3 regions of the Alteromonas sp. H02 genome follow, and region 2 is predicted to be linked to each of the others. Evidence: predicted binding sites of a transcription regulator. Region 2 holds the regulator's gene; each other region holds the start of a gene.
The links. The regulator MetJ, encoded in region 2, represses methionine synthesis genes. The targets are predictions, from matches to a motif close to TAGACGTCTAGACGTCTA.
Positions count from the first base shown of each region.

Region 1 (10,110 bases), 2.5 Mb from region 2:
GCCACTGGCGGGCATAGCGCATGGTTAACGGAAAGTGCATGCGTGCACTTTCAACCGCGATTTCGCCCACATCGCCTTCAATAGCCACCTGCAGGGCTTTGGCGAAGTCACTGTTAGATAACGCCAGCAACTCGTCGGCTTGCTGACTGTTCTGCGACCACACAATAGAGCATAAGTTAGTATCGCTTAAGGGTAACAAGGCCAGCGGTCCGGTGGGCGTAAACACCTGGCGCGCCACTTTACCGTGCGGCGCTGCGGTTTTGATGGTTGCCACAATGGCGGTATGACCGTAATCCTTAAACGTCAGCGGAAAGTTGGCGTATTTACGAATCGCTGAATTAGCCCCATCGGCACCCACTAACAATCGGCAGGATACCACTTCGTCGGTGTCCAGCATAAGCATGGTTTCGGCTTGGCCGGTTAACACTTTGGCAATGTGGGTCGAAGGTAACATTTGCACATTAGGCTGCTGACTGACCTGATGATGTAATGCGTTAACCAGAGACTGGTTTTCAATGATATGCCCCAGTTCAGAGGTGCCCATTTCTTCACTGCTGAACTGGATGCGGCCAAAACTGTCCTGATCCCAAACCTGCATCTGGGTATAAGCACTCAGGCGCTGCTGGTCGAGATGCTGCCACACGCCCAGTTGCTCAAGCACCTGCTTATTGGCCGCGTTAATTGCTGACACCCGCAGTTCGGGCTGCTCTGAAAGAGGCTTAGCAATGGGAGTGGTGTCGATCAGAATAACCGACAAATCGGCTTCTTTCAGAGACCGGGCCAGTGCCAGCCCCACCATGCCTGCGCCTACAATTGCGATGTCCGCCTGATACATATTTTAAGTCCTGTCTTGTTCGGATTTACTGTCCAAAACCCATGGTCTGGCGAACAAACTTCTGCGAAAGTCCGTCGCAAAATTCCATCGCCAGTAAGCCGGCATTTCGCCCCGCCACCAGTGGTGCATATCGATTGGAGAACAGCCTTACCAGACCATCCGTTAAACCGATGGTCGTCGCTTTATCCTTTACTCTGTTTTGGCGGTATTGGTTTAACACCGCAAACGCCCCTGGATCGGTTGCGCTTTCCAGAATATCGGCCAACGCCAGTACATCCCTGAGCCCAAGGTTAAAGCCCTGCCCTGCAATGGGATGCAACGCCTGTGCGCCATTGCCAACCACCACGCAGCGATGGCCGGTAAATTCGCGGATCTGATTTAACACCAACGGGTAACTGTGGCAGCTGCCCACCTTGTTAATCACGCCATGTCGGTAGCCGATTTGCTGCTGCAACCGGCTGATAAACTGTGCCTGTGGCCACGCCAGGGCGGCTTCTGCCTCGTCGTGGCTTAGCGTCCAGACTAACGAGTAACAGTTAGCGTAATCACTGCTGTCATCTTCAGCAAAGGGCAGCAGGGCCAGTGGCCCGTTTGGCGTAAAACGTTCGTGGGCCCAGCCGTTATGCGGCTCACTTAATTGCACGTTGGCAATAAGCGCAGACTGGCCGTAGTCTTCGCTGCTACGCTTGAAATTGAGTTTATCCGCCAGCTCAGAGCGCCCGCCATCAGCCAGCACTAATAAACCGGCACTTAACGTGCTGCCATTGCCGAGCTGTAGCTCGATGCTATCGGTAGATTGGTTAACTTCATCAACCGTTACGCCTTCCAGCACGCTGAGTTCTGGTAACCCGGCGGGAAAAAGTTGCTGGCCGAGAGCCTGAATTCCCACTACCTGGCCAAAACTTGGCAACTGATGATCGCTGGCGTGCAGGCGGGTCTGGCCAATAAATCCCTGGTCGGAAACCAGTATATGTTCGATGGGCGTAGCGAAGGCTTTTTTCAGTTCGACGCCCAGCTCAGTTAGCGCCTGTTCGGTACGTTTTGCCAGGGCGATTACCCTCGCATCAAACCCCGGATGGCTGTGCGGATCCCGGCTAAACTGATTGGCGTCGATTAAGGTAACACTGTGGCGGCCCTGCCTGACCAGCATACGCGCCAACGCAGAGCCCACGGCTCCGCCGCCCACAATAACAATGTCTGACTGGTTATTCTTTGCCACTGACTGTGTTTAATCCTTCTACGGGCAATCAGCCCTCGGCCATTAAGGCTTCAATATCTGCAATGGTTTTAGGCACGTCACCGGTTAACATCTGGTAACCTTCACCGGTAATAACGATATTATCTTCAATTCGGATCCCTATGCCGCGATACGGCTCGGGAATATCATCTTCAACCGGTATATACACACCCGGCTCAACGGTAATAACCATACCATTAGCCAGCGGTCGGGGCTGGCCATCCTGCAGGTAATCGCCAACATCATGGACGTCAAGGCCAAGATAATGCCCCAGGCCATGCATAAAGAAGCGTCGCCAGCTTTTATTGGCCAGTGCTTGTTCCGGGCTTTCTTTCAATAAGCCTAATTCGCACAAACCACGGCAAATAACCTCAATGACCACTTCCGTCACGGCCGGTAATGTTACCCCGGCTTTGAGTTGCGCCAGAGCGGCCAGTTGCGCATCAAGCACCAGCTGATACACCCTTGCCTGTGCCGCAGTAAATTTGCCATTAACCGGAAACGTACGGGTGATATCGGCAGCATAGCCGTGAAATTCGGCTCCTGCATCGATCAGGATCAAGGAACCATCAGCTATTTGCTGGTTATTTTCTGTGTAATGCAGGATGCAGGCGTTTTCGCCGCCCCCCACAATGGTGCCGTAAGCGGGTTGCCGGGCACCAGCCATGGCAAACTCATGATGCAATTCGGCTTCAAGCTGATATTCGTAACAGCCAGGCGAGGCAAACTGCATAGCCCGGCGGTGAGCACGGGCTGATATTTCGGCAGCCTGGGTCATAACGGCAATTTCTTCGCGCGATTTAAGTAACCGCATTTCGTGAATTAACGGTCGGCAATCCACCAGCGCGGTAGGCGCTAAGTTTTGTTTCGGCGTTTTACGCAGGGTATCGAGTACGGCAAATACCGCCTCATCGGCAAAAGCAAATTCACCCTGCGGGAAAAAGACCTGCTGATGGCCTTCGAGCCATTCGGTCAGCACCTCAGGCAACACTTCGGTGGGATAAGCTTCATCCAGTTTGAACGTTTCCAGCGCCTGCTCCGGCCCCAGCCGCTTGCCGTGCCAGATTTCGAGCTGCGGATCTTTAGCCTGACACACCAGAGCCCGATAATCCCCGGCGTAGCGCTCGTGGTTAGAGAGCAACAACCAGGCGTCGGGCTCATTAAAGCCGGTCAGATACCAGAAATAGCTGTTTTGTCGAAACACATATTCGGTGTCACGGCTGCGGGTAACCCGTTGCGCTGCCGGCAGCACCAACACGCTCGACGGCGGTAACTGACGCAGCAGGCGGGTTTGGCGCTGGCGAAATTGTTTTACCGTAACCATTAATGTACAGAAGGTGTGTCTTGTTGGTCGTCGAGCAGTGACTGACCCAGTTCGTTAAAACACAGCAGCGCAGAAATGCGCACGTATTCCACCACTTCGTGCAGCGCTTGCTCTGACTCTTCGTCATCGTTCATGGGTTCTTCCATGCGGGCGATATCCGAGAAATCCTGCAATGCTTCACGTACATCATCAGAACAATTACTGAGCTTTTGCTGATACAAACCAAATCCGGCCATAAAACCCTGAACCCAGTTTATAAGTGCCAGACCGCGGTCGTTAATAGGCTGATTATCATCTGGCAGCATCAGGCGTAAAGCAAACTGACCATCGACCAGTTGCTGGCAGGTTTCGTTAAACAGGTTTTGTAATTGAGAGACCACAGTAGAGGCCAGCGGCTGCCCCTGATTCATGGTGTCCTGCAGTACCACAAGCCATTGCTGCTCACTCAGTGACATGCCGCCACACAGCATGCCGCACATCATGCCATGGATTTCAGCGCCATCCACAACCATCTCGTTATCGGCAAGGCACTGGGTTAAAGAATCGAATTCAGTGGACATAGGGTATTCCATAAACAATTTGGCCAATGCTAACAAATGCACTGGTTTAAATCCAAAACTCCCGCTTATATAAAAAGCGGGCGGGTTAAATAAACAGCTAAGCGGATACAAAGTAAAGCATTTGAATATCATATGTCGTATCGTGTCTGGCAGTTCAGGGCTGATTCTACTATGATCACTTTTCGCAAGTTATTCATCACAGACTTGCATAGCGACACAGAGGGCGTAAACTTACTCCCTTGAACTCGCTAACAACAATGTCTCCTGGAGTGTTTGCCAGTCTATTCATGTCCCTGGCCGATGCTATTTACCAAGGAAGTTGACTTGTTACTATTGAGCAAGCTCGGCTCGTACCGAGAAGCCTACGGTGATAATGATGCTTCCGCCCTGAACTTTTCGGTTCTAGGGCGAACAATAGACAGCGGCACTTTGGGAGACGCCATTTATCGACGGAATTAATAATGGCAATAATAAACTTTGGATCGGTAAATATTGACCATGTCTACCAGGTCGACCACTTCGTTCAACCCGGCGAAACTATCGCATCAACTAATTACCAGCAATTACTTGGCGGCAAAGGAGCCAACCAGTCAATCGCTCTGGCGGCAGCCGGCGCAGAAGTTCGCCATGTCGGCAAGGTAAATCAGTCAGACAGCGCCTTTAAGCAAACACTGATTAAGCACGGTATTGACTGCCAGTTTTTGCAATGTGTGGAGGCGCCTTCCGGCCACGCCATTATTCAGGTTACCCCCTCAGGCGAAAACGCCATTGTACTGTTTGGCGGCGCCAATCAGGAAATCGGCAGTAAAGAGATTATGCATGCGCTGGATAAAGCCCGGCCGTCAGACTGGGTATTAACGCAGAACGAAACCAGCGGCCTGGCCGAAACGCTTCAGCAAGCCAAACAAAAGCATATTAAAGTGGCTTTTAACCCGGCACCAATGAGTGAATCGGTGAAGTCTCTGCCCCATGAATGCATCGACCTGCTGATCGTCAACGAAGTAGAAGCGGCTGAGCTTTCCGGCGAGCGGGAACTCGATGCTATTATTGAACACTATAAAACTCAGTGGTCACATGCTGAGGTTATCATTACACTGGGTAAAGCCGGTGTGATTATGCTTAAGAATCAACAAACCATTCAGGTCGACGCTTTTGTAGTGGATGCAGTAGATACCACCGCAGCCGGCGATACCTTTATCGGCTATTTTTTAGCGGCTTACAGTCAGCACGCGGATGCCCGTCAGGCATTAAAACGGGCCTGCGCGGCATCAGCCATTTCCGTCACCCGGGCTGGCGCGGCTCAGTCGATCCCCGAAGCCAAAGAAGTGGATCGCTTTTTAGCGAAACACACCGGCTAAACGGCAGAGTAAAAAGCATTAATTGAGAATACTATGACGCACAAAATTATTATCGACACGGATCCGGGCATCGACGATGCTATGGCGATCTTTTTTGCCTTTCAGTCACCTGAAATTGACGTACTTGGCCTGACCACTGTGTATGGCAACATTCCGGTTAGCATGTCGGCCCGCAACGCACTCACATTATGTGATATCGCTGGCCGCCAGGACGTACCGGTTACAAAAGGTGTCGCGTTACCCTGGGTAGGCCCCGAGTCTGATTACGCGCACTTTGTGCACGGCGACGACGGCTTCGGTAACATCGATTACCCACCTTCAACCCGCGAGGTTGACCCTCGTAGCTCGGCCGAATTCATTGTTGAAATGGCCCGCAAGCACCCAGGCGAGATTACCCTGGTAGCCATTGGTCCGTTAGGCAATATTGCCCTGGCGCTGCGCCTGGAACCTGAATTACCAAAACTGGTAAAAGGGATCAGCATTATGGGTGGTGCCGCTTTTGTACCCGGTAATGTTACGCCGGTAGCGGAAGCGAACATCTGGAACGACGCCCACGCGGCTGACATTGTTTTCTCAGCCGACTGGGAAGTTAAAATGTTTGGTCTGGACGTTACCCTGTTTGCCCCAACCGACCCGAAATTTGTTGATATTCTGGCCGAGAAAAATCCGGTGATGGGTGGCTTTATGCAAAAAGCATCACAGTTCTACATTGATTTTTACTCGCAAAATCGCGACGAAAAAGTGTGCTTTTTCCACGACGCCTTCCCGATTGCGCATTTGGTGAAGCCGGAACTGTTTGAGTTTACCCGTGGCAACATTCGCGTATCTACCGACGAATTAAACCGGGGCCAGACTGTAGTCGCCAAGCCTGGCACCACCGCCAGCCCGCTCTGGACCGAAGCAAAATTTGTGCAGGCCGCTACCGGCGTGAAACACGACGAGCTTTTCCAGCTGTTTATCGACACTTACGCTCTGTAAAGTATTACGCCCTGCCACCTGGCGGGGCATTTTATTCCGCCTATGACTAACACCAAGCCATTAACCCGCCGGGCACTGCGCCAATCACTGCGCGCTCAGCGCAATGCCTTAAGCCCCGGCCAGCAAAGTGAAGCAGCCCGTTTACTCAGCGAGCAGATTCAGTCGATTATGACTCAGCCAAACAGCACCGTGGCAGGGTATCTGGCTAATGATGGTGAAATCGATTTAACACCCACCATAAAAGGTTGCCAGCAAAACGGCGTAGTTACACTACCTGTGTTACACCCGTTTACCGGTAAGCATCTGCTGTTTCAGACCTTTACTGAGCAGACAGAAATGACATTGAATCGCTTCGGGATAAGCGAACCTGCCCCCAACAGCACGGCAATCCGTTTGCTAAATCAACATCATTTGCTGCTAATGCCATTAGTAGGATTTGATGCTCAGGGTAATCGTTTGGGTATGGGCGGCGGCTTTTACGATCGCACTCTGGCCAATATTAACGCCCTGGATAACCGACCTACCCTGGTTGGCGTTGCCCACGATTGCCAGCAGGTTGATGAATTACCCATTGAGCCGTGGGATGTGCCATTGGATCTTATCGTTACCCCAACGCAAATCATCTCCACCCGCTGATCCAACTTATACGCTCTTCATTTCCGGCCGTGATATTCAGTTTTTAACGCGGGCAGATCCTATAATTCCCTATGCGAAGTGAGGCAAATTCGGCTAAAATACCGCCTCTTTTTTTCAGCGGGTATTAGCATGGATCAGAACGCGAAAAAGCAGGCCGTTGGCCGCGCTGCAATTAAATATGTTGAGCCAGACACCATTATTGGCGTTGGTACGGGCTCTACCGTTAACTATTTCATCGATGCACTGGCCGATATTAAACATCAGATTGCTGGTGCAGTATCTAGCTCGGTCGCTTCCACTGAGCGCTTAAAAGCGCTGGGCATAGACGTATTTGAACTCAATGAGGTCGACAGCCTGTCTATTTATGTTGATGGCGCTGATGAAGTTACCGAACACAAGCACATGATCAAAGGCGGTGGCGCGGCACTGACCCAGGAAAAAATCGTTTCTGCAGTCGCTAAGACCTTTGTGTGTATCGTGGATAACAGCAAGGAAGTGGGCGTACTGGGCAAGTTTCCTTTACCGGTAGAAGTTATCCCCATGGCACGTTCTTATGTGGCCCGCGAACTGGTAAAACTGGGCGGCGATCCGGTTTACCGCGACGGCATAGTAACCGATAACGGCAACGTAATCCTGGACGTACACAACCTGGAAATCCTTAACCCGGTTGAGCTGGAAAAAGCCATTAATAACATCCCCGGGGTGGTAACCAACGGGATCTTTGCATTACGTGGCGCTGATATTGTGCTGGTTGCTACCGACGACGGTGTGGCAACACGGTGATAAACCATCAGACACTACTGGATGAGCCCTGGCAAAACCGCCGGGGCCTGACATGGCTAAAAACGACCAATTCGTTCCTAGATATTCCAAAGTGATGCAACAAAGCGCTTTGTTCTACCCGGGAGTTTGTGGTACTTTACCCGTATAGACGTCCAGATGTCTCTTAAATTCCCTGACTGAGAGCGATGTAATGAGCAAATTTTCACTATCAAAAGATAAAATTAAGATCTTGCTGCTGGAAGGTGTGCACCAAAGTGCCCTGGAAACCCTGCAGTCTAATGGTTATACCAACATCGAGTATTTAAAAACCTCGTTACCGGAAGATGAACTCATCGAAAAGATCAAAGACGTTCATTTTGTGGGAATTCGCTCACGTACTCAAATTACTGAAGCTGTGGTTGATGCGGCCAGCAAACTGGTAGCCGTAGGCTGTTTTTGTATTGGTACCAATCAGGTCGATCTGAAAGCGACTCAGGCCCGCGGCATTCCGGTATTTAACGCACCGTTCTCAAACACCCGCTCGGTAGCCGAGCTGGTACTGGGCCAACTGATCCTGTTACTGCGTCGGGTACCTCAAAAGAATGCTCAGGCGCATCGTGGTGGCTGGGACAAGAGTGCTGAAGGCTCTTATGAAGCCCGTGGTAAAACACTCGGTATCATCGGTTATGGGCACATTGGTACCCAGCTGTCTATTCTGGCTGAGCACCTGGGTATGCGCGTGCGCTTCTTCGATATTGAAGACAAACTGGTACTGGGTAACTCCGAACAGGTCAAATCAATGGATGACCTGCTTGCCATGTCAGACGTAGTCTCTCTGCACGTACCGGAAACCCCGCAAACCAAAAATATGATTGGTCAGGCGCAACTGGCTAAAATGAAAAAAGGCGGTATTTTAATTAACGCCTCACGCGGTACCGTGGTCGACATCGACGCGTTAACTGAAGCACTGGCCTCCGGTCACATTGGTGGCGCTGCTATCGATGTATTCCCGGTTGAGCCTAAGTCAAACAACGAAGAGTTTGAATCACCACTGCGTCAGTTCGACAATGTTATCCTCACTCCACACGTGGGCGGTAGCACCCAGGAAGCGCAGCAAAATATCGGCATCGAAGTGGCTGGTAAGCTGGCCAAATACAGTGACAACGGTTCTACTCTGTCTGCGGTTAATTTCCCGGAAGTATCGCTGCCAGAAAATGTGAAACGCTCTCGCTTGCTGCATATCCACGAAAACCGCCCTGGCGTTTTAACCCAGATCAACCAGGCATTTGCAGCCAAAGGCATCAACATTGAAGCGCAGTACCTGCAAACCAACGCCGACATTGGTTACGTGGTTATCGACGTAGAAGCCGACAAAGCCGAAGACGCACTGTCTGAATTAATGCAAATCGACGGTACTATCAAAACCCGCGTACTGCACTAATCAGGCTTCACCGGATAAATTATCTAAAAGGCTGTCTTCATTTAGACGGCCTTTTTTATGGGTAATGCAACGGCATCAAAACCGACTGTCGTACCGCTCAGGAGATCCCCGCTCAAACGCATGCGGGGATGACGGGGTTGCAACATGCGCGGATGACGGGGGTTGCAAAATGCGCGGATGACGGGGGTTTTTAGCGTAACTAAAAAGGCTTACAAGGTTGTTTTAACATGAATTAAAGCAGCCACAATCATTCCGTCTTCCCGGAATTTGCGCAGCAAATATCCGGGATCTCCCTATAAAGCTCAAGTTTATCACCGCAGTCAATTCGACCGCTCTTAACCTGTTCGGTTATTGCGAACTATTGATAAACAAAAAGCTTCAGGTAATCCGTAGGCTTGTCACGGACGACGAGCCAGGGGCAGCGCGGGCAGGACGCCCGCTCTGCTCGTTAGGTTTGCCCTTTTTGTTTCTCAATAGGCTTTTTCGCAATTTAGAACTGAGCGACGCTGTTATGAAGAGCCTAAGGGGTGGCCTCACTGCCACCCCTGGTCGTCGTCGGCGACCCGACAAAATGTTGGTATAACCTTAGCTTCTGATAAGGATTTATCGGATGAGGCAACCTGCTCAGGAGATCCCCGCTCAAAAGCATGCGGGGATGACGAAGGAGGTGAATGCGAAGATGACATAGGAGGTGCATGCAGGGATGACCGAAATTTTTAGCCGCGTATTGATACCCTTTCTTACACAAACAACAAAGGCTGTCTTTAAAACAGCCTTTGCAATTAAACTCAACGGTAGAGTCGAATGAGCCCTATGCTTAAAAGAAGTTGTAAACCAGGGTAACCGCTGTTTCGGTATCCAGTTTTTCAACGCCTTCAGCAACATTACTGTTGTGGTCAAGCCGTAAAGAGACCTTCATTGATAAAGAACCACTGATAGTCGCAGTTAATGCAGACTCAGCGCGTGATTTGGTGTTTTC
Region 1 covers NZ_CM185021.1:4,092,005-4,102,114, forward strand. The annotation lists gene AC566Q_RS18980 (FAD-dependent monooxygenase) at 1-835, opposite strand, end outside; gene ubiH (2-octaprenyl-6-methoxyphenyl hydroxylase) at 861-2,054, opposite strand; gene pepP (Xaa-Pro aminopeptidase) at 2,083-3,396, opposite strand; gene AC566Q_RS18995 (UPF0149 family protein) at 3,396-3,956, opposite strand; RNA gene ssrS (6S RNA) at 4,215-4,396, shown strand; gene AC566Q_RS19005 (ribokinase) at 4,418-5,314, shown strand; gene AC566Q_RS19010 (nucleoside hydrolase) at 5,348-6,292, shown strand; gene AC566Q_RS19015 (5-formyltetrahydrofolate cyclo-ligase) at 6,335-6,928, shown strand; gene rpiA (ribose-5-phosphate isomerase RpiA) at 7,058-7,711, shown strand; gene serA (phosphoglycerate dehydrogenase) at 7,902-9,131, shown strand; gene AC566Q_RS19030 (DUF481 domain-containing protein) at 9,949-10,110, opposite strand, start outside.
Region 1: a site for MetJ is predicted at 7,849-7,866, ahead of serA (phosphoglycerate dehydrogenase). Genes of this name have one in related genera too.

Region 2 (10,110 bases):
GGCCACTCTATCAAAGTTCCTTTCGTACCGGGCCGTATGGATGCTTCACAAGAAATGACCGACGTACAGTCTTTTGCTGTACTGGAGCCTACTGCTGATGCATTCCGTAACTTTTATGACCCAGAAATGAACTACCTGTCACCAACCGAAATGCTGGTTGAGCGGGCTGACTACCTGAATCTGTCGGTACCGGAGATGACTGCACTGCTTGGCGGTATGCGTGTTCTCGACGCCAACTATAAAGGGATGGATCATGGTGTACTCACCAACACCCCGGGTAAACTGAACAATGCATTCTTCACCAACCTGCTGGACATGGGTACCAAATGGAATAAGACCAATGACGAAGGTGTGTATAAAGGCGTAGACCGTGCGTCGGGTAAAGCCAAATGGACTGCCACACCGGTGGATCTGATTTTTGGTTCCAACTCCGAACTGCGTGCAATTGCTGAGGTTTATGCTTCTGCTGACGCTGAGAAAAAGTTTGTCGCAGACTTCGTAGATGCATGGGTAAAAGTAATGCAGAACGATCGCTTCGACCTGAAGTAATCCGTAATTGCTAAATAACAAACAGGTGGCACTCAGCCACCTGTTTTTTTATGTTTCTAGGGTAGATATCCGGCGACTTCCAGCACCTGTCTTACCTGTCCTTCTGTAATACCGCTTGGACAAACACCGCGATTGATCAATTCCTCACGGATCACCGATGGATCGCAGGGCGATAGTACCTCGACTTCCTTTTTGATGTACTTAGCCAGTTGCTGTTGCAGTTGTCGGGTTAAACAAGACATAAATACCTCTTATACGCTTTGCCTGAGTCAGACACCATCCAGGATTGGCGAGCCAAAAGTCACTTAATGACTGTTAGGCGACATTATGCTTCACTGCAGCATAAACCGGGCCACTGTCATTTTTATTATTCGAATCAGAGACATGGAGAAATATAGCAATCCGGCGACCAGTCAGAGTGTCAAAATATTCGACAAATGTGACCACCATAAAGAAAAACTGCCACGATAGAGTAGATAAAACGCTATAATCGCGAACCTCGGCATCCACTGACACTTGCTATGAGCCACTCTTCACAAAAAATCGGCCGCTGGCACGGCGCTGGCTTATTAACCACCACTCTGCTCGGTACCAGTGTGTTTATCCTGCCACAGATGACCATCGGGCTCGCCGGTCATTATGCATTATTAAGCTGGGTGCTGCTTATTCTGGCCATTCTCCCGGTGGCAATGGTATTTGCCAAACTGTCCTCACAGCATCCGCATGCCGGTGGTCCGGCTTTCTTTGTGGAAAAGGCCTTTGGCGTTACCGCTGGCAGAACCATCGGGATGTTGTTTTTGTTTGTAGTACCCATCGGGGCACCCGCCGCCATCATAATGACCTATTGGTTTATTGAAACCCTGCTACAACTCAACGCCGCCTGGTCGCTGCCGGTCCAGCTGGCTATTTTAGGACTACTGCTGGTGCTGAACTATCGGGGGGTTCAGTTTTCGGCCACCTTACAGCTTGGCCTGACACTTATTATTACTCTGGTGGTTTGCGCTCTGGTTATTGGCGGCAGCCTTATGCCAGCTCCAGCGACTCTGACTTCTTCCGCTTTTCAGCTGGACAGCACGTTAGCGGCAATGGGCCTGGCGTTCTGGAGCTTTTTAGGCATTGAAGCTTTATCCCACTTGGCTAATGATTTTCGGGATCCGAAACGGGATCTGGTGCCAGCAATTATGCTTGGCACGCTGTTAGTGGGCGTTATCTATATTGGCTGCACTTATCTGCTGCTCGATGTCAGCACAGAAAATACCCTGGCCATGGTGGCCGTGTTCAACCAGATTGTTGGCGGTAATGGTGCTTACGTGATTGGTGTACTGGGCGTTGCCGGTGGCCTGGCTACGGTGAATGTTTACACGGCCAGTTTGTCCCGGCTAACCTGGAGCCTGAGTCAGGACGGCGTGTTGCCCGCATACTTCAATACCCTTAACCGGTATGGTGTGCCACAGCGAGCTTTGCAGGCTATTTTACTGATCATGTCGATGACGCTGATCATCACCCACTTTTCAACGCACAACCTGGAAGATCTGATTGGCTGGGTGAATGGTGTTTTTGTGCTGATTTATCTGGCCAGTATGCTAGCCGCGCTAAAACTACTGTCACCAGCGCATCGTCCGCTGGTATATTTTGGCTGCCTGTTTTGTAGCATTGTCGCCCTGGGCCTGGGCAGTAAAATGCTTTATGCCCTGGCTTTATTTACTCTGTTTGCGCCCTTATTGTGGTATCAACAGCGGCACCTCAGCCTGAAACGCCCGGGTTGCTAGAGCACGCTAACAGTCGATGACGATGCGAAGCCCATGGACCGCGCGTCGCTTTTAGGCACTTTATTGAGTAAGTTACCGCGCCAGTGGCCACAAGCCTGCTCGGTACTGCTCGCCTCCTGAATAATACTCAACATCTTCACAATGGCGTCGGTCATAGCAAAATTGCTGTTAGTGGCGGCCAGTACCTGCCGCTTCATATCGGGTTGGGTGATTTTCAGCGACTTTATCACCTTGCTTTCTTCCAGGTGGTACATCGCAGAAGACGGCAAAATCATCAGCCCTTCGCCCTGAATAACCTGACGCAGTCCGGTCATCAGTTGCCCTGAGTAGGCTTTATCATGCTTAAGGGCTACGCCTGTGTCATGTTCATATTTCTCGATCAGGCGTCCGAGGGCATCTTTTGGCCCCGGCGTTAGCAGTTCGAACTGACTCAATTCCCAGAAACAAATCGTGTCGCGGTTTTGCAATAACTGATAATAGGCGGAGGCTTCGTTAACGCCCACTACCAGATACATAAATTCTTCAATTAGCGGGTAGGCCGACATAAAACGTGATTCAACTTCCTGCTCGTAAGTCAGCGCGATATCCACCTGATTGGTCTTCAGCCACTCTTTTACCGCGTAGGACGGGCCTGTGCTGATCTCAAGTTTTAGCTGGGGATGAAACTCATTAACCATGGCAATTAACGACATCGACAGTACATTGCCAATCGACGGCAACATACCAACACGAACAACACCATGCTGATTTGCGGCTAACTGATGTAATTCCATTTTAGCGGCATTGATGTCTTCGATCAGTTTCTTCGCGTGTTTTTCGAAAACCTCGCCGGCTGCCGTCAGACTCACTCCTTTAAAGCTTCTCTCAAACAGGGCACTACCCATTTCCCGTTCCAGATTGGCCAATTGCTGACTGATCGCAGGTTGTGCGATATCCAGTTCCCTCGCTGCAGCGGCAATACTTCCTTTTTGAACCGTAACAAGAAAATACTGAAGCTGTTTGGAATTCATTTATAGACTACTCAACTCGTCAACTTTTATGGCAAACTGCTGTAAATCATAGGTTTGTTACATTTCAACCAACCTACAGCGAATCGGTCACTTTCATTTTTAATTTCAGCAAGTTACATGCCACCAAATGGTCAGGTTCAGCCTTTAATTTGTTAAGTTTTTGTAGCCCTCTCATTTATTATAAAATATTTTATTTGCTATAGATGATACTAAACCTTTGTTTTTAATATAATTTTTTCACACCTCAATATTTTCTTTATAACCCTCAACATTCTTTTTTCTTCCTGAAACACTTGCTCTTTTTTTAGTCTCTGTATTGTCGTCAGCAACGTCTGACGCGCTCATTCAGTCCAAATAATGTTTAAATTTGGTGCTTTTACGAACCAATTTGGGGCAATTTTAGCCAGCGACGTGATTTCACGCCTATCGTAATTGCACCTAAAAAGATCATAGCGATATGACAATTTAGGGAACACATGATGAAACTCAAGAAATTAAATGCAGCAATACTGGCAGGTCTTGCCGGTTATTCGCTTTCGATGACTGTCGCAACCTCTGCATTAGCAGAAGAAGAGGCAGCGGAAGAGAATGTTGAGAAAATCGCAGTTGTGGGTGCCCGTGGTGCGCCTCGCTCCGTAACCAGCTCTCCAGTACCGGTAGATGTATTAACCGCTGAAGACATTACTGGTGTGGCGTCATCAGACATGAACGACATCATGATGACACTCGTTCCATCATATACCCTGACCCGTCAGCCAATATCTGATGGTGGTACTTTTATTCGTCCGGCGCAATTACGTGGCCTGCCAACCGACAAAACCCTGGTTCTGGTTAACGGTAAACGCCGCCACCGCGCAGCATTAGTTGAAATTGGTGGTTCTGGTACCCAGGGCCCGGATATTGCCACTATTCCTTCAGCTGCACTAGGCAGTGTTGAGGTTCTGCGAGACGGTGCAGCGGCACAGTATGGTTCTGACGCCATCGCTGGTGTTATCAACTTCCAGCTTAAAAACAATGCCGAAGGCGGTTCATTATCGCTGGATGTTGGCCAGTATTATGAAGGTGACGGCGACCAGTATACCATTGGTGGTAACAAAGGTTTTGCACTGGGTGACGACGGTTTCTTAAGCATCTCTGCCGAAGTGACTGATTCAGAAGCGACTTACCGCGGTGAGCAATATTGTGAAAGCTGGTTCTGTGTAGACGAGCAAAGTGATGAATACATCGCTGCAGCAGAAGCAATGGGCAACTCAGTGCACGGTTCACCACAGGTACAACCCTGGGGTCAGCCAAACTACAGCGGCGCAAAAGTATTCGTAAACGCTGGTTACGCGCTGAATTCAGATATGGAAATTTACTCCTTCGCCAATTATTCAGAAAGTGAGGGCGATGGCTCATTCTTCTATCGTTACCCGGGTAACGGCACTATCGAAGATCTGCGCGAACAAGATGGTTCTATCTACAGCCCGCTGGAAAAATTCCCCGGAGGTTTCACGCCACGCTTCTTTGGTGATATTACTGATTACTCTTTCGCGGCTGGTCTGAAAGGCATGGCAGGTGACCTCGGCTATGATTTTAGTGGTCGTTACGGTTACAACGAAATTTCTTATACCCTGAAAAACACCATCAACCCATCAATGGGCCCTGATTCGCCTACTTCATTTAAGCCAGGCGATCTGAGCAACGATGAATTACAATTCCAGGCTGACTTTACCTATGACCTCGCGGAATACGTGCTGGCGTTTGGTGCAAGCTACATGGAAGAATCTTACGAAATATCGGCTGGTGATGCTGCATCAGTTGCAGTTGGTCCGTACTCTTCACCTGATCCATGGGGTTTCTGTGACGGTACAGCATCCGCTGACGCTTTGGCCTCTGCTTTAGCAAATGGCCTGGATTGTAGCGATCCCAATGACCCGGTTTATACTGCTGTAGGTGTTGGTTCTAATGGTTTCCCTGGTTATTCAGCAGACTACACTGGTACTTACGAGCGTGATTCTTACGCTGTTTATGCTGATATCTCTGGAGACATCACTGATAAATTATTCGCACAGGCGGCGATTCGTTACGAAGACTATTCAGACTTTGGTTCTGAGCTGGTTTACAAAATCGCCGGTATCTTCCAGGTAACTGACGAAATCGCAATTCGTTCGTCATTCGGTACCGGTTTCCGTGCCCCGACTCCAGGTCAGCAAGGTACGACCAATGTATCAACCCGTCTGCCTAACGGCTTCCCGGTTGCAACAGGTCTGTTCCCAGCCAACAGTGCAACAGCTCAGGCGCTGGGTGCTTCACCACTGGATCCGGAAACTTCAACCAACTTTACTTTGGGTGCTACAGCAGATGTAGGTAACTTCACTTTAACAGTGGATTACTACCGCATCCTGCTTGAAGACCGCGTAAATGCGATTTCAACGCTGGATGTATCGGCAACTGAGGTGGCTGACCCGGATGCAGATGGTTATGATGCTTATCAACGTTACCTGGCACTGGATGCTGCAGGTGTAGAAGGCGCTAACACTATCGGTGGCGTATTCTACTTCCAAAACGCATTCGATACGGTAACCCAGGGTATTGATATTGTTGGTACCTATAACTTTGAATCTGAGTACGGTGATACCACTATCACAGCTTCAATGAACTTTGCCGACCAGAACTTTAACTCTGATCCGCAGGTTTACTTCAATAACGAAGCTATCTACGACTTCTTAAATGGTACGCCAGCTACTCGTGGTGTTTTATCTGTAAAACACGCTATGGATGATATGTCATTTACTGCTCGTATGAACTACTTCGGTGGTTACTCAAACTCTGACGGTGGCAGTCAGGTGTCTGCAATCCAGATCTTTGAACCTGAAGTTATGTTTGACCTGGAAGGTACTTACTTCATCAGCGAGATGCTGTCTGTGTCAGCCGGTGCCCGTAACCTGTTCGACAACTACCCGGATGCGGGTGAGATTGGCGAGACTTGTTGTGGTCGTATCTACCGTTCTGACTCAATTGTTGACTGGCAGGGTGGCTACTACTACATGCGCCTCAACATGAGCTTCTAAGCAGCTTATCCCTGAAAATAAACCTGTTATCGACCAGCCTCTAGGCTGGTCGACTTTATCAGGTCACTCATCGCTATCAAGGCGACAAACCGCACAAAACGTTATAATTTCTACCGTATAAAAATAATAAAAAACCGAATAATTATTTAACTAGTGGAGCACTGTTGTTATGGAGATTGAACTCGTCTGGTTCGTCCTCACTTTGTGCGTTGCGGGCGCGGTCGCAGGCATAACTTCTGGCCTTTTTGGCAACGGAGGAGGTTTTGTTGTAGTCCCAGCCCTTCTCGCCGTATTTCCTTTCTTTACCCCCAATTCTGAAGAGTTAGTAAAAGTAGCTATTGGTACCTCATTGGCATCCATTGTTATTTCCAGTGCTCGTTCAGTCTTAGCACACAAGAAACGTGGGGCAGTCGATTTTGACATGCTTAAATCATGGTCAGTATGGATCATACTCGGCGTGCTTGGCGGTGTAGCCATCGCTAATCACACCAGCAGTAATGGCCTGACAATGGTTTTTGCCGGCGGCGTTTTACTCTATTCAGTTTACTTCCTGTTTCCTGAATTTGTAGTTCGTCCCGGTATGACTTTTTCGATGCCACAAGGCGTGGGCAAAAGTGTTCTTGCTTTTATCATTGGTGGCTTCTCTGCACTGCTTGGTATTGGTGGTGGCACGCCGACAGTTATCACCATGGTGATGTGTCGCCGTACCATTCAACAAGCGGTAGCAACGGCTGCTGGTGTTGGGTTCTTAATTGGTTTACCCGGTGCAATTGGTTTCCTGTTTATGGAAAACACCAATCCACAGGGCATGCCCGTTGGCACGGTTGGCTATATAAATCTACCGGCTCTGCTAGCAATCAGTATTGGTTCAATTCTGACCGCACCGATTGGTGCATCAATGGCACACAGCTTTAGTGAAAAAATGCTTAAACGCCTGTTTGGTATTTACCTGGTGATTGTGTCAGTCGCTATGTTTGCCAAAGCGTTATAAAGCTCACACATTAAAATAAGAGGAACAGTCAATGACTTATAATCCATCAAGACGATTATTCTTAGGAGGCTCACTGGCCGCTTCAGCCGCTGGTGCTACGGGTCTTATCACGCCTGCAGGCCTGGCCGCAGCGCAACCAATGAAATCGCCTAAAATCATGTATGGACCAACCCCGGGCGTAGCAAAACTGAACGCCAACGAAAACCCTTATGGTCCAAGTGATATGGCGCTCAAAGCCATTGCCGAAGCAAGCAGCACCGGTGGTGCTTATTACGCCTACCGTGCAGGCATGTATTTACGCGATATGCTGGCTGAATCAAACGGCCTGAAGCCGGAAAATGTGTCAATTACCGCTGGTTCAAGCCTTATCCTGGCTTTTGCAGCTTTTGCTGCAACCAGTAAAGGTAAGATTCTTGGCCCAGACTTATTCTGGGACACCACGTCAATGGCCCCTGTTCGTCAGGGCGGTCCGGAAATAGTGCGCGTACCTAACAAAGCCGATCTGAGCATCGATCTGGATGCCATCTACAATGCCATTGATGATGACATTGCCATGGTACACATCTGTAACCCGAATAACCCTACCGGCAAACTGCTGGATCCAAAGGAACTTCGCGAGTTTTGTATCAAGGCATCGAAAAAGACACTGGTACTGGTAGATGAAGCCTATAACGAGCTGATTGAAGATGGTCCTAAGCATTCAATGATCCCACTGATCAACGAAGGTCATAACATCATTGTTGCCCGCACTTTCTCGAAAATCTATGGCTTAGCCGGTATGCGGGTTGGTTATATGCTCGGCAGCGAAGAGAACATGGAGTTCATTAACAAATATGGTCTGGGTGGTTACTCAATTAACCAGGCTGGTCTGGCTGCTGCAATTGCCAGCTACAACGATGAAGCCTTTAAGGATTTCTCGCGCCAGAAAGTCAAAGAAGGTCGCGACATCATCATGGATGCGGTAAAAGCTAACGGCTTAAGCGCGTTACCATCAACCACTAACTTTGTGTTTGTGAATCTCGGTGACGACGGCGACGCCAACGCATTCCGCAAAGCGATGGAAGAACAGGACGTCCTTATTCGTGGTCAGTACCGTACCTATCAGCAATGGTCACGGGTGAGTACCGGTCGCATTGAAGATGTTAAGAAATACGCGGCTGCGGTGCCAAAAGCGCTGGATGAAATGTATAAAGCCATTAAGGCTTAAGCCGCTACCCGGTCCCTTGGACCGCATGTAACGACAGAAAACTCCGGAAGCAAAAAGGCCGCTGTAAAAGCGGCCTTTTTCATTGCTTATTGAGCATGGACTAATCGTTGTCGAGTTCGTTTTCCTCGAAATCCACGTCAATGCCCATTTCTTCCATGATGCGACGCGCTTCAGCCGGTATCCGGTGCGGATTATCTTTACGCAAATCCTCATCATCAGGCAGTGGCTGTCCAGTAAAAGCATGGACGAAGGCTTCGCATAATAATTCAGAATTAGTGGCGTGACGAAGGTTATTGATTTGACGACGGGTACGCTCATCGGTCAGTACTTTTAGTACGTTGATAGGAATCGACACCGTGACCTTTTTAACCTGCTCACTCTTTTTACCGTGCTCTGCGTAAGGGTAAATATATTTTCCGTCCCACTTTGCCATGCTCTTTCCCAGCTCTGCTATCATTATTGTAATAAGAAACTTTGTTTATACCTGTACAGCAAATTCCTGAACGACTCGGATAACCCGGCATTGGTGCGGCCACCCAGTTCGTCATGCTGCTGTATTCACAGCGCAATTTAACCAAAATATTCGCTATAAAGGTATTAAACCACAGAAAACATCAATTGAGCAGTGTAAACTGCTTGACGTCTAGACATATATTCTTTAGTTTAGACGTCTAAACGTCCAATCGAGAATTTATCACCATGGTGTCATACGCGCAGGGGATCGATGCCCTAAATCAGTCTTTGTCAGAATTACGCGACATCGATGTGTCATTTGAGTTTTTTCCACCCGGTAACGAGAACATGGAAAAGACCCTGTGGAAGTCTGTAGAGCGTCTGGCGCCGTTAAATCCTGCGTATATGTCCGTAACCTATGGCGCCAACAGTGGCGAGCGCGATCGTACCCATGATGTAGTAAAGCGTATTCAGCAACAAACGGGCGTTACCGCCGCACCGCACCTTACCTGCGTTGATGCCACAGCCGACGAGTTACGCCAGATTGCCCGCGATTACTGGGATTCAGGTATTCGCCGTATCGTCGCCCTGCGTGGCGATTTACCCAAAGGCGTTGAAAAGACCGATATGTACGCCTCTGATTTGGTTGCTCTGTTAAAAGACGTTCACGACTTTGATATTTCGGTTGCCGCCTACCCGGAGAAACACCCGGAAGCCCCTAATGCCCAGTTTGATCTGCTTAATCTCAAGCGCAAAGCTGAGGCCGGTGCCAGCGAAGCAATCACCCAGTTTTTCTTCGATACCGGCGTATTTCTGCGCTTCCGCGACAGAGCGGCCGCTGCGGGTATCGATTTAGACATCGTGCCGGGTATCCTGCCGGTCACCAACTACCAGACACTGGTGAAGTTCGCTGGTTTCACCAACGTTCACGTACCCGGCTGGTTACACAAACTGTATGAAGGCCTTGATGCTGACGATCAAACCACCCGTAATCTGCTGGGTGCTAACATCGCTATGGAACAGGTTAAGGTACTGGCGAAAGAAGGTGTTAAGCACTTCCACTTTTACACTCTTAACC
Region 2 covers NZ_CM185021.1:987,875-997,984, reverse strand. The annotation lists gene katG (catalase/peroxidase HPI) at 1-549, shown strand, start outside; gene AC566Q_RS04525 (hypothetical protein) at 606-791, opposite strand; gene yjeH (L-methionine/branched-chain amino acid transporter) at 1,071-2,318, shown strand; gene AC566Q_RS04515 (LysR family transcriptional regulator) at 2,315-3,328, opposite strand; gene AC566Q_RS04510 (TonB-dependent receptor plug domain-containing protein) at 3,808-6,381, shown strand; gene AC566Q_RS04505 (sulfite exporter TauE/SafE family protein) at 6,551-7,372, shown strand; gene AC566Q_RS04500 (pyridoxal phosphate-dependent aminotransferase) at 7,404-8,579, shown strand; gene metJ (met regulon transcriptional regulator MetJ) at 8,680-9,012, opposite strand; gene metF (methylenetetrahydrofolate reductase) at 9,279-10,110, shown strand, end outside.

Region 3 (10,110 bases), 2.4 Mb from region 2:
ACGAATGGGGATCGTGATTAAAATCCACCGATACCAGCGGCTCTTCGGTGTAATCCAGAATGCCTGAGAGGCGTCCGGTGCGGGCCGCACTAAGCGCCTGATTCACTTTATCGATGGTCACTTCTGTGGCCAGCGTCACACTCAAATCCATGGCACTCACGTTGATTGTGGGCACTCGCACGGCAATGGCTTCGAACTTACCGGCAAACTTGGGCAGTATGCGCTCTATACCGCGGGCCAGGCGGGTATCCACCGGAATAATCGACTGACTGGCGGCCCGGGTACGGCGCAGGTCGGGATGATAAGCATCAATTACCTGCTGATCGTGCATGGAAGAGTGAATAGTGGTGATGGTGCCGCTCTCCACCCCAAAAGCTTCGTCGAGCACCTGGATCACCGGCACTATGCAGTTGGTGGTACAGGAACCGTTCGATACCACTTTATGTTCTGGTAGCAACGTGTCTTCGTTACAACCGTAAATAATGGTGTTGTCCATATCCGGCGCCCCCGGCTGGGAAAACAGCACTTTTTTAGCCCCGGCTTCAATGTGTGCCAGGCCACTGGCTTTATCGGTATACTGGCCGGTACATTCCAGCACAATATCCACACCCAGCTCGGCCCACGGCAGACCGGTTATTTCGGTTTGATGACACAGGCGGATCACATCACCGGCCACGGTGAGCTGTTCGCCCTGACGCTCCACATGGCAGGCAAACCGGCCATGGGACGTATCGTATTTGAGCAGATGTGCCATGCCATCGGGATCAGCGATTTCGTTAATCGCGACGACCTGGATAAACTGATTGCGGCCACTCTCGTAGAGTGCCCGCAGTACATTTCGGCCAATGCGGCCAAAGCCATTAATGGCGAGTCTTACCATATTTTTATGCAGCCTAAAGGCCGGAGCAGATTAAAGCCCCAGCGCAGCTTCTACCACGGCGTCAACAGTAATGTTGAAGTGCTTGAACAGCTCGCCGGCCGGTGCAGATTCACCAAAGGTGTCCATGCCCACAATGGCGCCATTAAAGCCCACGTACTTATACCAGCTCTCTTTAGACAGCGCTTCAACGGCAACGCGTTTCACCACTGTAGAAGGTAGAACTGACTCACGGTAAGCCGCATCCTGACGATCGAACACGTCGGTGGATGGCATAGACACTACGCGCACTGCTTTACCCTGCTCGCTCAGTTTGGCCGCAGCGTCAACAGCTAGCTGTACTTCAGAGCCGGTGGCAATGAGGATAAGTTCCGGTGTGCCGTCGCAGTCCACCAGTACGTAACCGCCTTTGGCGACATCAGCAACCTGTGCTTCGCTACGAGGCTGTTGTGCCAGGCCCTGACGGCTGAAGATCAACGAGGTAGGCCCATCAGTGCGTAAAATCGCTTCTTTCCATGCCACCGCAGATTCTACCTGATCGCACGGGCGCCAGTTGTCGAGGTTTGGCGTAGCACGCATGGCAACGACTTGTTCTACCGGCTGGTGCGTCGGGCCATCTTCGCCCAAACCAATTGAATCGTGGGTATATACAAAGATAACCGGCTGCTTCATTAATGCTGCCATACGTACAGCGTTACGAGCGTATTCCATAAACATCAGGAAGGTAGCACCATAGGCTTTAAAGCCGCCGTGCAGGGCAATACCATTCATCATGGCAGACATACCGAATTCGCGTACACCGTAGTAAACATAGTTACCGCTGGCATCGTCTTTTTCTACGCCTTTACAACCGTTCCAGATGGTCAGGTTAGAACCGGCCAGGTCGGCCGAGCCGCCTAATAATTCAGGCAGTAGCGGACCAAAAGCATTCAGCGCGTTTTGTGAGGCTTTACGGCTGGCAATCGTATCCGGATTCGCCTGCAGCTTAGCAATATAGTCATCGGCTTTCGCCACAAAATCTGCCGGTACGTCACCGCTTAAACGGCGCTTCAGCTCAGCAGCCAGCTCCGGGTAAGCTTCGGCGTATTTTGCAAACAGCTCATTCCAGGCCTGTTGCGCTTCACCGCCTTTGCTTTTGCCATCCCAGCCGGCGTAGATATCAGCCGGCACCTCAAACGGTGCATGGCTCCAGCCCAGCGCTTCACGGGTAAGGGTAATTTCATCGTCACCTAATGGTGCACCGTGGCAGTCTTCTTTACCCTGCTTATTAGGTGAGCCAAAACCAATAACGGTTTTACAGCAAATCAGCGTGGGTTTGCCGGTTTGGGCTTTGGCCGCTTCAATGGCGCTGTTGATTGCTTCAGGGTCGTGACCGTCGATATCGGTGATCACATGCCAGCCATAAGATTCGAAACGTTTTGGCGTATCATCGGTAAACCAGCCTTCTACTTCACCGTCGATAGAAATACCGTTGTCATCCCAGAACGCAATCAGCTTATTCAGGCCCAGGGTACCGGCCAGTGAGCTCGCTTCGTGGGAGATACCTTCCATCAGGCAGCCATCACCCAGGAACGCGTAGGTGTAATGGTCGACTACCGCAAAGTTATCGCGGTTAAATTGCGCTGCCAGCACTTTTTCAGCCAGCGCCATACCTACCGCATTGGTAATGCCCTGCCCCAACGGACCAGTAGTGGTTTCAACACCGGGTGCGTAGCCGTACTCAGGGTGACCAGGGGTTTTAGAATGTAACTGACGGAATTGCTTAAGTTCGTCGATAGGCAGCTCGTAGCCGGTGAGATGCAGCAGCGAATACAGCAACATTGAGCCGTGACCATTCGACAGGACAAAACGGTCGCGGTTAGCCCAGGCCGGATCAGCCGGGTTATGTTGCAGATGATCGCACCACAGTACCTGGGCGATGTCTGCCATGCCCATTGGCGCACCAGGGTGACCTGATTTGGCTTTCTGAACGGCATCCATACTTAATGCTCTGACAGCATTAGCAAGTTCTCGACGAGACGGCATGTTGACTCCTGAATTGTATTTGAGTGCCAGTTGATGTGGCAATTTACAGTAATTAATAACACATCAGCGATGTACTAATGTATTTGTGTTTGCTGCAAATCGCTGCTATTAACTTACGGCAATCCTGCAAACAGAAATACACTTTCACTCAGAGCTTCATATTGTTACCCACCGGCCAGTGCAGTTCAATGTGTTTTGGTCTTGTCGGAGCATTTAATAACAGTAGCAATGCTCCCTGGCGGGCGATAGCCAGCGCCAGACTGTCAAGTAAACGTAACAAATAGACTTTTAGACGTCCAGAAGTAAAGACTGGTATTTATACATCAGCTTGCTACAATAGTTGCATGTGTATTGATCTACAATGAGCACAGCCGCCGTAAAACAGCGCCAGAACGGTATATTTATTGTTTGTAACGGTGTTCAGGTAAGCAATACGCCCCGAATATAAATTTAAATAAACACGGAGCATGTAATGGCAGCCCATTTATTTACGTCCGAGTCAGTTTCTGAAGGCCATCCGGACAAGATTGCCGATCAAATATCCGATGCGGTACTTGATGCAATCCTGCAGCAGGATCCCAAAGCGCGTGTCGCCTGCGAAACTTATGTAAAAACCGGCATGGTGCTGGTTGGTGGTGAAATTACAACTTCTGCATGGGTAGATATTGAAGAGCTCACTCGCCAGACCGTGCGCGAAATTGGCTATACCCATTCAGATATGGGGTTTGATGCAGACTCCTGCGCGGTACTTAATGCCATTGGTAAACAGTCGCCAGACATCAATCAGGGCGTAGACCGCACTCGCCCGGAAGAACAAGGCGCTGGTGACCAGGGTCTGATGTTTGGCTATGCCAGTGACGAAACCGAAGTGTTAATGCCTGCTCCCATTACTTATTCACACCGTCTGGTACAGCGTCAGGCAGAAATGCGTAAGTCGGGCAAGCTCGACTGGTTGCGCCCGGATGCGAAAAGCCAGGTAACCTTTATATACGAGGATAATGTGCCGGTAGGCATTGATGCCGTGGTACTGTCTACTCAGCATTGTGATTCGGTGTCTACCGAGACCGTGCGCGAAGCAGTGATGGAAGAAGTCATCAAACCAGTACTACCGGCTGAGTGGATTACGGCCAGCACCAAATTTCATATCAACCCCACCGGGCGCTTTGTCATCGGCGGCCCCATGGGTGATTGCGGTCTGACCGGGCGTAAGATTATTGTAGATACCTACGGTGGTATGGCGCGCCATGGTGGCGGAGCTTTCTCTGGTAAAGATCCCTCTAAAGTAGACCGTTCGGCAGCCTATGCCGGGCGTTATGTAGCGAAGAATATTGTGGCGGCTGGCCTTGCCAAGCGTTGTGAAATTCAGGTGTCTTATGCCATTGGTGTGGCAGAGCCAACGTCTATCAGCATCGATACTTTTGGCACCAGCCAGTACGACGAAGCAACCCTGGTAGCACTGGTTAAACAGCACTTTGATTTACGTCCTTATGGTCTTATCAAGATGCTCGACCTGGAACGCCCTATTTACCAGCCCACAGCTGCATATGGCCACTTTGGCCGCGACAGTTTCCCATGGGAAGCCACTGATAAAGCCGAGGCTTTACGCGCTTCGGTTTAAGCCACGCGCTTTTTGCTTACAACGCCAGACTCAGGTCTGGCGTTTTTGTTTTCAGCCCTAAACCACCTACTTCTGTAGGTGGTTATCATTCGTGGAAGGGCTTGGCCCGTATAGATAAGTCAGCAAATAAGGGGGTATATAGATTGTTGTCGGAGTCGCCGACCGCGACCAAAGGGTGTTGTGCGACCCGGTAACCGTGAACCACTCTGGACTCCCCGCAGCCCTTAACAGTGAAAAGCGTCATCGTCCCTGACAGAACAAACTAGACCGTCAATGACAACACTGAAGAAGGGCACAATTATTGTCCTTTCTTCGATTTAAACAGAGCCCCCTTTTAGGGGTTAACGCAAAGCCACCTTCTTTAGAAGGTGGATTCTTTACTTGTGCTAATAAGCATTGGCCATTGCTAAGGCATCCGGCAGGCCCATTCTGGCCAGATGTATATTTTGATATTCCCTTTGGTGGGTTACTTCCAGTTCGGCAAAATCCGGCGGTAGAAATTGCCGGCTGTGTATTTCGCTATCGAACGTTACTTCCACCAGAATTAGCGGCTCCAGATGTGCGGTAAACACATCTAATAATAACCTATGGCCGAAAAAACCGATGCGATAGCGTTTTTTCTCAACCCGCATATGTTGGGTGAGCGGCCACAAGTCATTAAACTGCTCTGCGCTAATAGAAATTTCTGTGTCGAGACGCTTTAAGCCAACTCCCTGTTCGACTGTCATAGTAAAGTCACCCCCTTCGTCTCTTATTGTAATATGCCGGTCTCCCTGAGCGGCTATGTAACCCTGCCTGACCAACACGGGTTTCCGCGTTTCCAGTAATCCTTCAGGTAAGTAAGTAACAACAAATTTTCGTTCAATTTCCCAGTCTGCTCGCATTATTTGATCCTCAGAGGGCAACGTCCGTGGCCGCCTTATCAGTGGTTCCGTATTGATTGAATCCCGAAAGCAACAATGTTCATTAACTACGATCTTAACTTTTTGTTTTATATATAATTACAACGTTATCTTTATGAAAAAACCGGCTTGTAGGGCGCTGCTTTTTATCTTTATTGATAACTTTAAAGCTAGCTGAGGCGGGTCTGTTTCGCCAGCTAAATCGACGAAATGCGGTGGTTAAAAAAAGTGCGTTTCACACTTGGTATCAGCTCTGATTAGGTCTATATTGGAAGTATGCTGCCGAAAAAGCCCGCGGTGCTTTATTTTCCGCAAAAGGCAAGCAGTTATAAAAATACTGGAATAACACTGCGTAGAGTAACTTTACGCTTTATTTGCACTCTCACACGGGAAGACCTTTCAATGAACAAGCTCCTTTTCCGCTTGTTTTTGTTTGGTTTGGTTGCGATGTTTAGTTGTCCGCTACTGGCCAATCAAGCTGCCATGTTGCCAGATTCTTCACTGGTTACCCAGCCCGTGGGAAACACTCAGTATTTTATTGCCTATCAAAGTAAGCGCCTGCCCAAGTGGAATTTTAGTGTTGAGGTTAACCGTTCTTATGCGGCGCGTTTTGCCAGCGATGCGCGCACGGTCCCCATGTCGGTGGTGGGCCTGGAAGCGGTCAGTTTATCGGCCCGGCGGGCACTGCCGGTTAATTCTGCACAATGGATTTATGCCACCATTCGTTCTACTCAGTACTCATTAACGCCTCAGGCCGGTGCCGTGCCAATGGTGAGCGACAGCGACAGAGCGGCGAGTGTAGGCTGGCAGTTTGGTGAAATGCGCGGCTTTGGTGTGGCCGTAGGCTACGAATACCGCGATGCCGGGCAGATTGATATCAACTCACTGGTTATGGGCGTGCACTACTATTTTTAAGACTGGTATTTTTAAGTCTGTCCTGCCGGCTACTCGCTCAGTATAAAATCAACCACACTGTCGGCATGCAGCACTGCCGTATCCAGCACTGGTAAGGGGCTGTCTTCTGCAGTTACCAGTAAGCCTATCTCAGTACATCCAAGAATAATGGCTTCGGCTCCTGCCGCTTTGAGGTTTTTAATGATCTGCAGGTAACGGCTAAGTGATTCCTTGCGGATAACCCCCTGACAAAGCTCTTCATAGATCACGCGATGCACATCCTGCCGCTCTGCATGTTCCGGCACCAATACCGACAATCCGCCCGCGCTGAGATGATCGCGCAAAAATCCCTGTTCCATGGTGAAGGCTGTGCCGAGCAAACCTAAACGGCGGTATCCCCGGGCCTGGCTTTCGGCTATCAGTGCGTCACCGATGTGCAACAATGGAATGCGCACCACATTTGCTATCTGAGGTGCCACTTTATGCATCGTATTGGTGCAAATCGCCAACGCATCGGCGCCGGCTTTTTCGAGACTTTTGCCAACGGATGCCAGATAATCTGCCAGTTGTAGCCAGTCATTGTTGTGTTGCAGTTCGGCGATACGCGCAAAGTCCACGCTGTAAAGGATCAGCGGTGCACTGTGTAACCCCCCTTTGCGTTGCTTAATTTGCTGGTTAATACGCTGGTAATAAGTCAGCGAAGACTCCCAACTCATCCCGCCGATAAGGCCCACCGTTTTCATTTCGTTTCCTTGCCTGAAGAGTTCGTTACTGATGAGCAGGGTAACCCACCTCAACCCGGTTTAGCCATTAATTACGGCGCGGGCGAGATGATCGGTATCCTGATGCGGGAGCGTGCGTATAAAGGTTTGCTGAATAATTTCTGCATCGGTACTGGCACGATGACGGCAGCCATTGAAATGCGACACCACCTGATTTTTGGTGCGCATCCACAAGTCCATTTGCTGTTCGCTAAGCACGTATTCCAGCGCTCTGACACTAAACGACATATCCACGCCGGCGGCGGCGTACAGCTTAATAAGCCAGGGGTGATCCACCACCCAGCCATCGGTATAGGCGGTGCCATTCGCCAGAAACTGATTAAGCGCCAGGCACACGTCGCGGCCATCATTGCCCCACTTTTGCAGGTGGTCGCGGCTCAATCCGTGGAGCGCCTCGGCTTTTTTATCCCAGTGTGACCACTGGGGGTACGGACGAATCAATCGACAAAAACGCGCACCATCACTCCTGATCACACCTACCTCTATGGGGTAGCTGTGAGAGCTAAAACCGCTGGCTTCCACGTCGATGATTGTTGGTATTTGCATGCCGCTTTTTCCTGTCTGTATCTTAAAGCTAGTTTGTTATTTGTCAGATGCAAATTTAAACCATAATGTAGCTGTACTTATTTAGTCTGGCCGGGTAAAACTCTGGCGCTGACTGCCCTTTGGCATTACTTCCGGCTAAACGTTTAATGCCAGGGGCAATCAATTACCGTGCCACTACAAATTATCGACTGAGTTGAATAAGGGATCATGTTTTTTATCGATAATTTTCTGGTAATGGCGTTTACTAACGCTCGTATTTTTGAGCCAGTATGACTCTCAGACATTGCACCCTGATGACCAATTCGTCACAAAAAAGGATCCATCTGGCTATGCACAGCGTATTGCACGAGTATTGAAGACTGTGCCACACTGGATTGCCTTTTCCCTTATTTAACTTTGGCTTTTATGACAGCGTCACTGAATAAAGTTACCGACACATCCACTCGTCATTTTCGTTTTTTTGATTTTGTTCTGGCTGCCACCTGTATCTTAATTGTGTGCTCCAACATTATCGGTGCGGGTAAAGTGGCGGAGATTGCTGGTTTTACCTTTGGTGCCGGCGTGATTTTCTTTCCTTTATCCTATGTACTGGGCGACGTACTGACCGAGGTTTACGGCTATCAACGCGCACGGCGGGCTATCTGGGCGGGATTCTTTGCTGCCGGATTTGCTGCCTTTATGGCCTGGTTTATTACTGAAATGCCACCAGCACCAGGCTGGAATGAAAACCTCGGCGGCGGACTCAGCCGGCAGGACAGTTTCGCCATGAACTTTGGCCAGGCACCGCGTATCGTACTGGCCTCAGTACTGGCAATCTGGTTAGGTGAGTTTGCTAATGCATTTGTTATGGCGAAAATGAAAGTGCTCAGCAAAGGCAAAGCACTTTATCAGCGAACAATTGGCTCTACCATTGTGGGGCAGGCGGTAGACTCGGCGGTGTTTTATCCGGTGGCTTTCTGGGGGATCTGGAGTACCGAACTTATCTTTACGGTAATGGCCACCAATTACGCACTGAAAGTGTTGTGGGAAGTGCTCTTAACGCCGGTAACCTACAAAGTTATTGCGGTGCTGAAACGTGCAGAGGGTGTTGATGTGTACGACGAACACACCAACTTTACCCCCTTTTCGATCAAATAATTCGCCTTGCGCTTACAGCTTAAAGCGGCTGACCTGGCGCTGCAGATCACTCGCTAATTGACTGAGCTGCTCGCTGTTGGCAGCCACCATCTCCGAGGCGCTGCTGGTTTGTTCGCTGACCACGGTGATATCGCCCAGATGCTGCTGAATTTCTTTTACTACAACACTTTGCTCTTCGGTGGCCTCTGCGCCATCAAGGGCTTGCTCGCGAACGCTCTCTACATGGCCAAGGATTTGTTCGAGGCTGTCGTTGGCATGACTGGTAAGCTGCATGCTGTCGATAGCATTTTGCTCACTTTGCTCCATGCTCGATACCGATTGCGCCACACTGCTACGCAAACGTTCAATTACGCCACGCACTTCTTCAGTTGAACTGCGGGTGCGCATAGCGAGCTGACGAACTTCATCGGCCACAACCGCAAAGCCGCGCCCTGAATCCCCTGCCCGGGCAGCTTCAATAGCAGCGTTTAACGCCAACAGATTGGTTTGCTCAGAAATACTTTCGATTTCCACCAGCACGTTGGCAATTTCCACGGTATCGGCTTCCAGTGCCCGTAACTGACCGGCGGTAGCTGCTACTACCTCTGACATGCCTTTAATGGTCGCTTCCGAGTCTGCCACTTCGGCTGAGCTGCTTTTCACGCCTTTTTCCACTAACTCGCTGACCTGCGCGGTTTGATTTGCCCGCTCGTTAATGGCGTCGATGGTGACACTCAGGCTTTCCACTGCGTGATACAACTGCTGGGTACTGCGCATTTCGGCCTGCACGCCCTGATTAGTTTGCACCGCTGCCGACGCCAATTGTTCGGCACTGCCTTCCACCTGAGTAGCCGACGCCACCAGCTGAGCGATTAACGACTGGAATACCTCCAGCGTCTTATCGATATTCGCCGCCATTTCACCCAACTCATCCGCCGAGTGATAATTAAGCCGCACGGATAAATCGGCATTGGCCACTTGCTCCATGATGCGATTAACCCGCCGTAACGGACGTAGAATCGAGGTGCACAATCGCAACCCGGCAAACACCATTACACTGCCGATGATCACCAGTGCGATAGAATTTACCAGGATGTCATGCAAAATTTGCGCATTGATATCATCTATAAACACACCGGTACCTACTGCCCACCCCCATGGCTTGAAGGTGGCCACATAACTTACTTTGGGCTCTGCCGTTTGGCTCCCCGCCTTTTTCCATTTGTATTCAAAAAAGTCGGCCTGATTAGCACTGTTGTTAACCAGAGCCGCCATTTGGGCGAACACCGGCTCGCCGGCTTCAGTAAGCACCTGACTGTAGTCTTTGCCTCTTACATCCACCCGGTCACC
Region 3 covers NZ_CM185021.1:4,223,216-4,233,325, forward strand. The annotation lists gene epd (erythrose-4-phosphate dehydrogenase) at 1-880, opposite strand, end outside; gene tkt (transketolase) at 911-2,902, opposite strand; gene AC566Q_RS19600 (hypothetical protein) at 3,051-3,182, opposite strand; gene metK (methionine adenosyltransferase) at 3,375-4,520, shown strand; gene AC566Q_RS19610 (CYTH domain-containing protein) at 4,907-5,404, opposite strand; gene AC566Q_RS19615 (hypothetical protein) at 5,825-6,337, shown strand; gene AC566Q_RS19620 (aspartate/glutamate racemase family protein) at 6,367-7,059, opposite strand; gene AC566Q_RS19625 (hypothetical protein) at 7,120-7,644, opposite strand; gene AC566Q_RS19630 (queuosine precursor transporter) at 8,050-8,781, shown strand; gene AC566Q_RS19635 (methyl-accepting chemotaxis protein) at 8,794-10,110, opposite strand, start outside.
Region 3: a site for MetJ is predicted at 3,184-3,201, ahead of metK (methionine adenosyltransferase). Genes of this name have one in related genera too.